DNA from 3 places in the Paraburkholderia sp. RL17-347-BIC-D genome. Region 2 is predicted to be linked to each of the others. Evidence: riboswitches for the same ligand, from Rfam matches in the RefSeq annotation. Region 2 holds a riboswitch; each other region holds the start of a gene.

The links. Region 2 has a riboswitch for manganese ahead of P0D96_RS06280 (sodium:calcium antiporter). Riboswitches for the same ligand answer to the same signal wherever they lie in the genome.
Region 1: it holds a riboswitch for manganese, as region 2 does, so the genes downstream of both, mntP (manganese efflux pump MntP) here and P0D96_RS06280 (sodium:calcium antiporter) in region 2, are expected to answer to the same signal.
Region 3: it holds a riboswitch for manganese, as region 2 does, so the genes downstream of both, P0D96_RS02995 (TMEM165/GDT1 family protein) here and P0D96_RS06280 (sodium:calcium antiporter) in region 2, are expected to answer to the same signal.

What each region holds. Positions count from the first base shown of each region.
Region 1 covers NZ_JARESS010000020.1:107,729-111,966, forward strand. The annotation lists gene P0D96_RS25370 (bifunctional diguanylate cyclase/phosphodiesterase) at 1-93, shown strand, start outside; gene P0D96_RS25375 (DUF6697 family protein) at 530-901, shown strand; gene ppnP (pyrimidine/purine nucleoside phosphorylase) at 1,029-1,349, opposite strand; gene mntP (manganese efflux pump MntP) at 1,497-2,066, opposite strand; yybP-ykoY riboswitch at 2,076-2,242, opposite strand; gene P0D96_RS25390 (potassium transporter Kup) at 2,638-4,238, shown strand, end outside.
Region 2 covers NZ_JARESS010000003.1:164,785-169,022, reverse strand. The annotation lists gene P0D96_RS06295 (UvrD-helicase domain-containing protein) at 1-723, shown strand, start outside; gene P0D96_RS06290 (c-type cytochrome) at 896-1,792, opposite strand; tRNA gene P0D96_RS06285 (tRNA-Arg) at 2,068-2,143, shown strand; yybP-ykoY riboswitch at 2,218-2,376, shown strand; gene P0D96_RS06280 (sodium:calcium antiporter) at 2,473-3,483, shown strand; gene P0D96_RS06275 (HAD family hydrolase) at 3,566-4,238, opposite strand, start outside.
Region 3 covers NZ_JARESS010000001.1:643,147-647,384, reverse strand. The annotation lists gene P0D96_RS03000 (TonB-dependent receptor) at 1-1,630, opposite strand, end outside; yybP-ykoY riboswitch at 2,121-2,303, shown strand; gene P0D96_RS02995 (TMEM165/GDT1 family protein) at 2,313-2,903, shown strand; gene P0D96_RS02990 (hypothetical protein) at 3,097-3,480, shown strand; gene P0D96_RS02985 (hypothetical protein) at 3,855-4,088, shown strand.

The sequences.
Region 1 (4,238 bases), on a different contig from region 2:
TATCAGGGCTATTATTTCTGCCGCCCGATTCCCATCGAGGGTTTTGAAGCGATTTTGAGCAGCGTCGAGACGCGTCAGTGCGTGGCGGAGTGAGTGAGAGATAAATGACGCGTCATCAGTAGCGCAACGTTGACGCAAGCGCTCGTAGAAACATAGCCTCGGCGTCTGGGCGATCCATACACTTCGTGCGGTTTTCGCCCTCTACATACCTCGGCGTCTTCCTACAAGCGCTTGCGGCAACCGTCTACGAAACCTCGCTCGGTGTCACCTCGAGATTCTGTCATCAACCGTATAACGAACGTATATAACCGCAGGGTGAATGCTGTTAATACGGCGTATCGAAACGCGCGACGAGTCCCGGATGCAGCCAGGTCAATCTGTGGCGCATGTCTCGCTGTTTCGCTCAACCAGCATGCCTTCTTTATCAAGAAGCTCGTGCTTTATACAAGGGATTTAGGTACAGGCCGATATCATCGCTCCGCTTGATGCCACTGCTTTAAAGCCAGGCGTCATTCTTGGGAGAAAAATCATGTTTGATATTGGAAAAGAGTATTCTCGGGAAGATATTCATCGGGTGACGGGAGGATGCAAACAGGCATTCTTGCCCGTGAAGGGCGGCAAGGTCGTCGCTGCGCGATTGCGTCAGGATCTCAACCCGTATGCACCGGATGTGATCGTCTGCGATGGCAGCGCCGCTGCACGAGCGGCAGGCCGAACGCTCGCGCGACAGACCGACCCACTGCCTGTTTTTGTCCGAACAGCGACTGACCGATTCCGTTACATGGGCGAGTACGTCACCGAGGAATCGTTTACTGCTCCGATCGACTACGCCAAGTACGTGCAGAACACGGGCTTTACGCTTGGTCAGATTTCGCGAGTGATCAAGATGAAGCGCCGTTGATCTCAACGGAAACTTCGATTCGGAATCGTCTCTTCGTCGGTTGGGTTGTAGCTCGTGCCCAACCGGCGATCATCAATCACACGTTTGAATGCGCGCGCCGTACCAATGTCGTACGACGCGACACGTTTTACAGATAGCTGCAGACGTAGTCGAGTGTTTCGATCACGTCGATATCGAAGCGGCTTTTCCCGGGCACCGAAAACGACTCGCCCGCACCATACGTCTTCCACTCGTCACTGCCTTCGAGGCGGATGCGGCATTGGCCGGCCTGCACTTCCATGAGTTCCGGCGCATCAGTGCCGAAGTTCAGCGCGCCGGGCAGGATCACGCCAAGCGTTTTGCGCGTACCGTCGGCAAAGAGAACGGTGTGCGAGACACACTTGCCGTCGAAGTAGACGTTGGCTCGTTTAACAATGGAAACCTGATCGAATTGCGTTGCGGCCGTCATGCCAATCTTCCTCTGGGTTGTCGTGGGTGGATGCGTTTGCGCGGACTTCAGGTCGGACGCAAGCCCGCCATGATACAGGCGGCGCGCGCGCCAGTCGTCGATCGCGCCGCAAGAGGTGGAGAGCAGCCGGCGGCCGTCAACCACCGTCTAGCCGATGATCTTCAGATGCTCAGCCAGGATAGTGCTGCCAATACCGATCAGCACGACGCCACCCGCCAACTCCGCACGCCTGCCGGCCACATGCCCGATGACACGGCCGAGCATCACGCCGATCGTGACCATCGTCATGGTGGCGAGCCCGATCGCGGCGGCAGTGGAATAGATGTTGACGTCCACGAAGGCGAGGCCCGCACCGACCGCCATGGCATCGATACTCGTGGCAAAGCCGGTCAGCGCCAGCAACCAGAACGAATGAGTCGACGGTTTCGCCGCCTCGATTTCCTTGGCGGCAAAGCTATTGAAAACCATGCGGGCGCCGAGGACCAACAACAGCGCAAACGCGATCCAGTGATCCCATGCGGAGACGTATTGCGCTGCAGCTTTGCCGAGGAACCATCCGACCAGGGGTGTCAGCGCTTCGATGACGCCGAAGATGAGTCCCGTCCTGACAGCCTCACGCCAGTGAGGACGTTTGAGCGTGGCGCCTTTGCCGATTGCGGCCGCAAAGGCGTCGGTGGACATGGCGAAAGCAAGGAACAGCGTTGCGACAGGATTCATGAGAGGAGGGCTCGAGGTCGGGCGGAAAACCGCGACACACCTCCGCGCCCGACCGGTCGCGTGGTGTGTCGATGGTCTTGCCAACCAAAGGGCTACCTGCACCACGGTCTGCGCGACCGAGAATGTTGACGCAGGCGCTTCTGGGTAGAAGCCGGCTACTCCCCAAAGACAGGGGCGAGCATATCACATCGAAAGCTTTATGTAATACGGATCGCACCTCGCGTATGTGGAGACGAAATAAATCTGTCGCCACTTCATGTATCAGTAGCGTGGCAATCGGCCGATGGTATATGTTGAATTAGTGGCACACCGTCCTTCAGGAAAAGAGACAGGTCACGTTCGCGGAAGGCAGGTACGCAAAACATCAGAACAATACGAATGCGCGTCCGGCGATAGGGCAACGGGACGCCCGTTCCTCGTACGGAGGTTGCTTCGGCGACGCTGACTGTTGCGTGGGGACGCAGGCGACTCCTCGAAAAAAACGAGGCCTGACAAAAGCATGAATCGGTTCCGCACGTGCATCGGCCTATGCCAATTGTTGCACCGCGAGAACGCGAAACTGGAGCGAGACATGAGCCAGTCAGTATCCGCCGCGCCCGATGCGGGCCATTCCGGCGGGCGCGGGCATCAGCGGCCGGCGATGCCCGCACTCGCGCTTGCAGCATTGGGTGTGGTGTATGGCGACATCGGCACCAGTCCACTCTATACGCTGCAGACGGTGTTCGATCCAGTCAACGGACTGTCGCTCAACGCGCTGAATGTGGTCGGCATTGTCTCGCTGATCGTCTGGTCGCTGATCGTCGTCGTCTCGCTCAAATACGTCACGTTGATTCTGCGCGCGAACAATCACGGCGAAGGTGGGATCATGGCGCTGCTGGCGCTGGCTGCGTCGTCGGTTGCCACGCGGCCGCGCTTGCGCCATATGTTGCTGGGTGTCGGCATCATGGGCGCCGCGCTCTTTTACGGCGACAGTGTGATCACGCCGGCGATCTCGGTGTTGAGCGCGGTCGAAGGTCTTCAGGTCGCCGCGCCGTTTCTCAAGACCTGTGTGATTCCCGTAACGCTGGTTGCGCTGGTCACATTGTTCCTGATGCAGAAGCGCGGAACGGCCGGTATCGGCATCGTGTTCGGACCGGTGATGGTGCTCTGGTTCATCGTGCTTGCCGTGGTGGGCGTCATTAACCTGATGCGCGCGCCCGCGATTCTCGTCGCGCTCAATCCGCTCGCGGGGCTGGCGTTTTGCCTGCATCATCGGTGGCTGGCGTTCGTTGCTTTGGGTGCGGTCGTTCTGTCCTTGACCGGCGCGGAAGCGCTCTATGCGGACATGGGACATTTCGGCGCGAGGCCGATCCGGCTGACGTGGTTCGGCCTCGTGTTTCCCGCGCTTGCGTTGAACTATCTGGGGCAGGGCGCGTTGCTGCTTGCCGATCCGGGCGCGCTGCAAAATCCGTTCTACAAACTGTTTCCGCAATGGGCGCTGTATCCTATGATCGTGCTTTCGACGATCGCGACCGTAATCGCGTCGCAAGCCGTTATCTCCGGCACGTATTCGATGACGAAGCAGGCGATGCAACTCGGCTTTCTGCCGCGCATGAATGTCGTCTACACGTCGGAAAGGGAAATGGGGCAAATCTACGTGCCAGGCATCAACTGGACGTTATTGGCCGCCGTCGTGGCGGCTGTGCTCGGCTTCGGTTCATCCACGGCGCTCGGCTCCGCGTACGGTATCGCTGTCACCGGCACGATGCTGATTACGACGATCCTGACGTTCTTCGTCATTCGCTACGCGTGGCATTACAACTGGCTGCTATGCGTGTTTGCGACCGGTTTTTTCTTCGTGATCGACGCGGCGTTCTTCTCCGCGAACCTGCTGAAACTCATGCAGGGCGGCTGGTTCCCGCTCCTCGTCGGGCTGATCATCTACACGATCATGGCGACCTGGGGACGAGGCTGGGAGATGATGCGTGCCGAAGCGCGCGTGAGGGCCGGGACGATGCCGCTCAAGCCCTATCTGGCCACGTTGTTGAAGGACTCGCCGATGCGATGCGGTGGCACGGCAATCTTTCTATCGCCCGATCCTGATGGCGTGCCGCATTCGTTGATCAACAATTTGATGCATAACCGCGTGCTGCACAAACGTGTCGTTTTCGTGACGGTGAACAATGAGGAGAT
Region 2 (4,238 bases):
TCGCCACGGCAGATCGAACCCATGCGCGTGTTCTGCGACTTCATGCAGCGCCTCACCGATCGTGCCGAGAAGGATGCCGCCGGCACGCTGCTCGACGAACTGATGGATGCGATCCACTACGAGGCTTATCTGTACGATGCGTTCGACGAACGCCAGGCGCAGGCCAAGTGGCAAAACGTGCTGGAGTTCATGGAGTGGCTCAAGCGCAAAGGCACCAAGGCTGAGCCCGCGGGCGCGGCGAACGACGAAGCCACCGGCTACGACACCGCCGACGGTCTCGGCGACTCCGGCAAGAGTCTGCTCGGCCTGATCCAGACCGTGGCGCTGATGTCGATGCTCGAAGGCCGCGAGGAAGATCCCGACGCGGTGCGGCTTTCGACGGTGCATGCGTCGAAGGGCCTGGAGTATCCGCACGTGTTTCTGGTGGGCGTCGAGGAAGGCATCATGCCGCATCGCGGCGGTCCGGACGACGAGCCGATCGACGACGCGCGCATCGAAGAAGAACGCCGGCTGATGTACGTGGCGATCACGCGTGCACAACGCAGCCTGCATCTGAACTGGTGCAAGAAGCGCAAGCGCGCGCGTGAAACGGTGGTGTGCGAGCCGTCGCGCTTCATCCCCGAAATGCTGCTCGACGATGCCCCGCCGCCGACGCCCGAAGAAGCGCCGATGTCGCCGAAAGACCGGCTCGCGAGTTTGAAGGCGCTGTTGCAGAAGCCTTGAGTGGGCGCTTCGAAACGTCGAGTGCGCAGCCGCTCGCGGACAGCGCCCAACCTGGCGCATAACGCGAATCTCGTAGGCGTGTCTGTTGGCCGAGATATAAAAAAATCCCTGCGCCGCGTCGCCACGGTGCAGGGATTTTTTGTCACGCGGCAAACGCCGCGAGCGGTGCGTCTTACTTCACCGCGCTGACCATGTAGTCGACGGCGGCCTTCACGTCCGCGTCGGAGGCAGTCGAGCCGCCCTTCGGAGGCATCGCGCCCTTGCCGTGCAGCGCGTAGTTATAGACCGTGTCCATTGGCTCTTTCAGACGCGGTGCCCAGGCGTCCTTGTCGCCGAATTTCGGTGCATTCAGCACGCCAGCCGCGTGACAGGCCTGGCAAACCTGCTGATACAACGCCTTGCCGGCTTGCGACGCGTCCGCGCTTTGCGTGCCGCCCGCTGCCGGCGCGGCCGCTTGCGGCACGCTGGCCATGGCGGCCATCGCTGCGGCGGCCTGAGCCGCGCCCGCGTCGGAAGCGCCGGCCGGCGCTGCCGCTGCTGCACCGGAGGCCGCAGCGGCGCCTGCTGCCGGCTGAGCCGGTTCAGGGAAGCTTCCGCCGGAGTTGTTGGCCATATAGGCGACCGCGCGGGCGATCTCAAAATCGCTGTAGTCGTCCGGGCTGGTGCCGCCGCGCGGCGGCATCGCGCCTTTACCGGTGAGGGCAGTGTGCAGCAGCGTATCGAAGCCTTGCGCGATGCGCGGCGCCCAGTCGGCAGCATTGGTAAATTTCGGCGCGCCTGCCGCACCCGACGCGTGACACGCGGAGCACACGGCCTTGTAGACTTCCTCGCCGCTCTTGTAGACGCGCGGCGCGTTGGCGTCGCGAATGTCGACCTGGGCGAACGGCTTGATGCGGGCGGTGACCTCGGCTTCGGAGAGAGAGTCGGTGCCGGCGCCGGTGCGCGTCGAATTGTCGACGTAGATCACTAGCAGAACGATGATGACGATCGGTACCGCAAAACTGGCAATGATCGCGGCGACGAGCTGTCCGGGGGTTTTGATCGGGGCTCCGTGTGGTGCTTCGCTCATGCTTGTCTCGTCTCCGTGGGTATGTGAGCGGTACAGCGTGACGGCAACTTCTTGTTCTTTAATCAGCCACGGACGATTATAGACGGAACATTTCGACGGCGGCGAGGGGCGCGGCGGGGTGTTCAGCAGGCGTTTACCCGCATCGCGAGGGTTGTCGGAAAGCCGCCGAATGCCGTCATTGGGGCCGTCCGGTGGACGGTGTGGCCGAAACCGGGTATCCTTTCGGTCTCGCTTTGGCGTCGCATCCGTTCTGGTTGCCGCGCTTTCGTGTTGAAGCGCCCGTAGCTCAATGGATAGAGTACTGCCCTCCGAAGGCAGGGGTTGCTGGTTCGATCCCAGCCGGGCGCACCATAGAGAGTCGATCTCGTTCAAGGGCTTACGCAGAATGCGCTAAGCCCTTTTGTTTTTTGCGGCCTTGTCGTGTCCCGACTTCCTTCATCCTTTGAAGGATGAGCGCGTCAACATACTTGGCCTGCGGGTCATGGCGCGTTCGACCGGGTCGGTTTGGCGAGCCCATTGACGCACTGCCTCGTTCTGGTCGGACGGGCGGCGGTGCGTCATTGGTTTGTCATCTACGTCCGACCGCGGAGTTGCCCTGTGAAACATCGTCGTACCCTGCCAGTCTCCCCTTCTGCCCGTCCGCCGCGCCGCTGCTTCTGCGTGTATGCGGAGCGCCGCGCATGACTGGTCTCCTGTTCGAACTTGGCATCATGCTGGTCGTCATTCTGGTGGCGGCCGAGCTCTTCACCAATGCGCTCGAGCATCTGGGCGAACGCCTCAAGATTTCCGAAGGCGTAACGGGTTCGCTATTCGCCGCTGTCGGCACAGCGCTGCCCGAGACGCTAGTGCCGCTGCTCGCGATCGCGGGCGGCACGACGGATAGCGCGGTCAATCAGGAGATCGGCGTCGGCGCGATTCTCGGCGCGCCGCTGATGCTCTCCACCCTCTCCACCTTCCTCATGACGCTTGCGATTCTCGGTTCACGCGGCGCGCGCGGCTGGGTCGCGCCAGAGCGTACGGGTTTCACGCGCGACCTCAACTATTTCCTGTGCGCGTTCGTGCTGGCCGCCGCAGCGATGTACGTGCCGCACGAGCAGATGATGGTGCGCGCGTTCTTCAGCGTGGCGCTGGTCGGCGTGTACGTCACTTATGTGGTGATGACCTTCCGCGCATCGAATGATCTGGTCGATGCCGGTCACGGCACCGAAGCGCCGGGCAAGATGCTGATCGCGCGCCTTCGCGTGCCGACCAATCTCGCGACCATCGTGGTGCAACTGGCGCTGGCCGTCGCGCTGCTGGTGTGGGGCGCGGAAGGCTTCATCCATGGTGTGCGCGGCGTGTCGCAGGCGCTTGGGGTGTCGCCGCTGCTGCTCTCGCTGCTGATCATTCCTATCGCCACCGAGCTGCCCGAGAAGGTCAACAGCATTCTGTGGATTCGCCGCGGCAAGGACACGCTGGCGTTCGGCAACATCACCGGCGCGATGGTGTTCCAAGGCACCTTGCTGCCAGCGATCGGTATTCTGCTGACGCCGTGGGTGCCGCGCATCGAAGTGGTGACCGGCATCGTGATCACGCTCGCGGCGGCGGCGTGGCTGCGGCTCAACGTGCGCGAGCGCGGCGTGCCGGTGTGGGCGTTGCTGGTTTGCGGCGCGCTCTATGCCACGTATCTGGCGATTACGCTGAGTCGCTAGACAAGGCGCTAAAGCCAGTCATAGCGCGACAACTCTAACAACCGCTGAAGGCCGCTTACGAATGGCCTTCAGCGGTTCAGGCTCAGTTCGCCGGGGGCGTCGCCGGCGCCGCTGCCGTCGTCGCGCCTTCAGGCTTGAACACGGTCTTCCAATCATCTTTCATATCGACGACGAGCCAGCCTTTCGCGCCGGCCTCGTCCAGACCTTTGTCGAGCTTGCCGCTCTTCGCCGCGCGGTCGTACGCGTATTCGCGTTGCGCGTCTGTGTGATGCACGAGCGCGGCGAGGCGCGGGCCGTCGCCTGCCGAGGTCCATTCGAGCATCGGCGCGTCGCCGTCCGCGTTACCGAACGCGATCACCGGACGTCGGCCGATCACGCGATCGATGGCAAGTGGTTTGGCCGAGCCGTCGACCAGCGTGTCGACTTGCGCGAGGCGCGTCAGCGAGACCGCGCCGTTGCTCTGGCCGTAGCGATACTTCACGGTGCTGCCGATCACCTGCTCGGGCGGAATGCCGTACATGCGCTGAGCCACGTCGCGGACGAACTCGACGTCGCCGCCCGTCACCAGATAGGTCTTGAAGCCGCTCGCGCGCAAATAGGCGAGCAACTCGAGCATGGGCTGATACGCGAGATCGGCGTAAGGCCGGTTGAAGCGCGGGTCGTTCGCGGCATCGAACCATTCGTGCACGAGCGCGGCGAACTGGTCGCCCGTCAGGCCGGCGTGGGCCGCCGCCAACACCCGCATCGAGCCGGCG
Region 3 (4,238 bases), on a different contig from region 2:
TTCCATTTTGCGTGTTTTCGGAGTTGAAGTTGGCGAGATGACTCTTCGACACGCCAAAGTACGGCGACATCCACGGCAGTGCCTTGTACAGCACGCCAATGTTCCAGCTCACCGGCGCATCGTTGCGTGAGTCGGTCACCCCGGCAACCAGCGGCTGCCCTTCTGTGTCGAAGCGGCCAGGCACCGTGATATTCGGCGTGAGCGACGTGTCCCACCAGTCCTTGCGCACGCCCGCGCGAACTTTCAGCTTGTCGGTCACGTCGATCTGATCGGTTGCATAAACGCTGTAGTAATTTGCAACCAGGTGATCGTTATCACACGAATGCTTCGCGTCGCAAAGAAACGCCAGCCCGGCGAGCGACGTCTCTGGTGGCACAGGAGCGAATGCGTTCGGTATGTTCGGCAGATCCGCCGTGGTACGCTCAGTATCGATCGTCTGATGCTGATATTCGAATCCCGTGAGCAGCGTGTGTTTGACGCTGCCGGTCCCAAACCGCCACACCGGCTCCAGCTGATAGTCGAAACTGTTATCCGAATCATCCTGCTGCCGTAGCTGCCGGCCGACCACTTCACTGCCGCTCACCTTCGTACTCGTGCTATCGCCATTGCCGAGCACATCGAGGCTTCGGTGCAAATACGAGAAGCGGTTATTGATGGTCAGAAAGTCATTGACCTTCCACTCGTCGGTGAGCGTCGGGCGGACGTAGTTGCCGCGTGCGAACGCAAAGGGCGTCGAATACTTCGAATCGATTGATACGTTCGTGATGGGTGAGCCATGAAAATAGATCAGACCATACGAGTCAGGCGTTTCGTGAATGTCGCGCGCATCGAGTGAGAAATTGATCTTGTGATTGTCGAGCTTCCATTCGAAGGCGGGTCTGATTTCCTCGTCACGGCTCGCCAGGTCGCGGAATCCATCGGAACGCGATACGGTTGCATCGACCCGATAGTTCAACCCAGATATTCCTGTTGGTCCCGTCACGTAGCCGCTACCGGAGATCGTGCCAAACGAGCCCGACTGTATATTGCCGCCGTAGTGGAAGTCGGAAGATGGCGTGTAGTGGACGATATTGATCGTGCCTCCCGGCGGGCCACTGCCGAACAGCGCCGACCCCGGGCCTTCCAGAATCTCGATGCGCTCGACGCCGTTCAACGAATGCGAGATGCCGCCCAAAAGGTCTCCGTCGGAGAATCCGTCGTTGTAGATCTGCGCGTTCAGGCCGCGAATCAGAAAATGGTCGTAATAGCCCTTCGTATCCTGACCACCGACATTCACACCGCTGGCGTTGCTGACGCCTTGCCGAAGCATCGTCGCGCCCTGCTCGGTCATCAGCGCGCGCGGGATCACCTGCACGCTTGCCGGCAAATCCTTGAGCGCGGTTCCTGTCTTGCTTACGGCGGCAACCTGGTCGGGGTCGTTCACGTTATCGTCCTGAACGACCTGCCCGGGTGTTGCCGCGCGAACCTGTACGGGCGGCAGTGTCGGCGCGTCGGCGATACCGTCCTGTTCGCCGCCCGATGGCAGTGAGTCCTGTGCCGCAGCCGAATGCGCCAGCGTCAGTGCAATAAGTGAACTGGTCAGTCCCACGCTCGCCCTTTTCCCAAACCTTCGGACACCCACTTTCTTCACGTTTCATTCTCCTGTCTCATTTGTCTGTTGCCGGTTCGCGACCCCGCTTGCGCCTCTACGTACCGGCTGCCAACGCAAGCGCGTCCGCATAGAAAGCCTTCTTCAGAATGCAAATCATTACGATTTATATTCATAAAAAATCTGATTTTTCTTCCTGTTATTCAAGGTTGAGACCCCCGTCGTCGGAATCTGCCGTGGAAGTCCACTTCGTGCCGTTGCAACTCGTCGCCCGCTCTTGCCCGCGTCTGGCTGACAAAGCGAAAGGGAACCATGACGGCTCCCTGTGAACGGTATCGGTCGAATTTTTATTCCCGCTGGACGAGCGCCAGCCATTACAGTCGGTTACAACGGCCCCGATGCTCGCCCTTACCTGGCGCCCTTGCCTCCGTCTGCCAGATTCCGCATTCGTAACCTCACGCCGTTCCATCTCGACGCACCCGCTTTCGGAAAGCTGACGATTTGCGTTACCGGGCCAGGACACTGTAGAATCGCCCCTCTCATTGGGGAGTAGCCGCCTCGAGCGCAATGTTCGAGGGTGCCCGTCAACATACTTGGTGGTCGACAGACCGCCATGGCGTGCACAGCACTATGCCTGGCAAGACCGATGACGCGCATTCCGACCTGACCGGGTCGCCGGAATGCGCGTCATCGCGTACTTATTGCGCGGCCCGGCCCACAACCTATGCAATCGTTCCTCGTTTCGACCAGCGTGGTCGGCCTAGCCGAAATCGGCGACAAGACCCAACTGCTGTCCTTGGTGCTCGCTGCCCGATATCGCAAGCCCATTCCGATTATTCTCGGCGTCTTTATCGCAACGCTCGTCAATCATGCGGCGTCCGGCGCGTTGGGGGCATGGCTTGCGAGCGTTCTGAGCCCCACGATCCTGAACTGGGCGGTCGTCGCATCATTTGCCGTCATGGCCGTCTGGATTCTGATTCCCGACAAGCTCGACGGTGCCGAGGCGGTGTCGACCAGGCATCCGATGGGTGTGTTCGGCACCACGGCTCTAACGTTCTTTCTGGCCGAAATGGGTGACAAGACGCAGATCGTAACGATCGCTCTGGCTGCGCGATTTCACGAGTTCTTCGGGGTGGTCGCCGGCACCACGCTCGGCATGATGCTGGCAAACGTGCCCGTCATCTACCTGGGGCACAAGTTCGCCGACCGTCTGCCAACCAAGGCGGTCCACATTCTGGCCGCCGTCATCTTCGTTGTCCTCGGTGGCTTTGCCCTCAGGACGGCGCTGTATCCGCACGAGCACCCGCTGTTCTAGGTCGAAGGGTTGCTTTTGTATGATCGAGGCGCGTGCCGTCCGCGGTCGCCTGAGATGCCCTCGAAGATCACAGAGCCGGCCCCGACATCTGTTGCCTACGATGTTGGGCCTGTTACTTCAGCACGGGTGATAAACACGCTCTGACGAACGCTAAAGAGTCAAAGTGCCCGCACTGCCTCGCGGGACCTGTTTGATGAACACCTTTTGCAAAAACGCGCGAAAGGATGCGTTGCCGAAGATTTCCGGCGTGCCGTTGCGCGTTCGAGAAAGAAGCAGCCCTACCGTTCCGGTTTTCACCTTTGTAAAGGAAAGCGTGCTTGCATCGGGCGATGGGTATACAGTCAGTACATGGGTCGCACTTAGTGTCCCTTGTTCTGGAATCATCATGCGATCACAAATCAAAATTGCAGCACGTACGTCTGGCAACGTGAGCGAATATGCTCTGTCGCGTCAGGCACAAGCACTCTCCCTCGAACAGGCGGATCGTGCACGGGCGGAAAAACGACGCGTCAATGACGCCCGCATCGATTCAAACGCAAGCAAGTGGCGCTATTCAGCGCCGTCGGCAGAGCGTTGACGCCGAGGTCTCTGACCACATCCACTTGATTGACCGGCAAGCCTACTGGCATTGCGGCACGCGGCCGTTCCGGATTGCACACTGACTGCAAGGCCTGAAGAGTCAACGGCGGCACTTGCCACTGGCTCAGCGAACGCGTTTCTGTATCGTCCTGTCCGAATCGTGTCTTGCCGCTTTCACTCGTTGCTGCGGTCGCTGCAACGCAACTATTCCGGATGTCGATGCCGGCGGCACTTCGTGTACGAAAAAGATCGTACGCGCTGACGCGCAAAGAAGACCGTGCCCCGAACTACGAATGTGCCCCGTCGCCGACGCTACGGGACGGATGCCGACATCCCGTTGGTGAAGCCGTTTTCTTTTGGTAGGAGAGAATCATGAATGATGATCAGGTCAATACAGAGGAATTGGAAGAAAACAGAAGGCGAAGAGAAGCCGCGGAAAATGCGACGGATGATGGCATGCCAGTGGTTGTGGAAGAAAAGGAACGCGACACGGAGTCGGCTCAATCCGTAACGACCAAACGATGGATCAGGCACACGGGAAATGCCCGTAGGAACTGGATATTCACGGGCCTGCGGCGGAACTCGATCTTGATTCGCCACGTATGAATGCCGCGCAGCGTCGTTATCCATTCCCACGCGAGAAACAAGGCCTTCGCGGTACGGCACCGTACGGACATGCTCCCGCATGCCAGATAGAGTGGAAACGACAATTGCAATGCTGCAGTGATGCACCGCGAACCGCACATATGGCCGTTA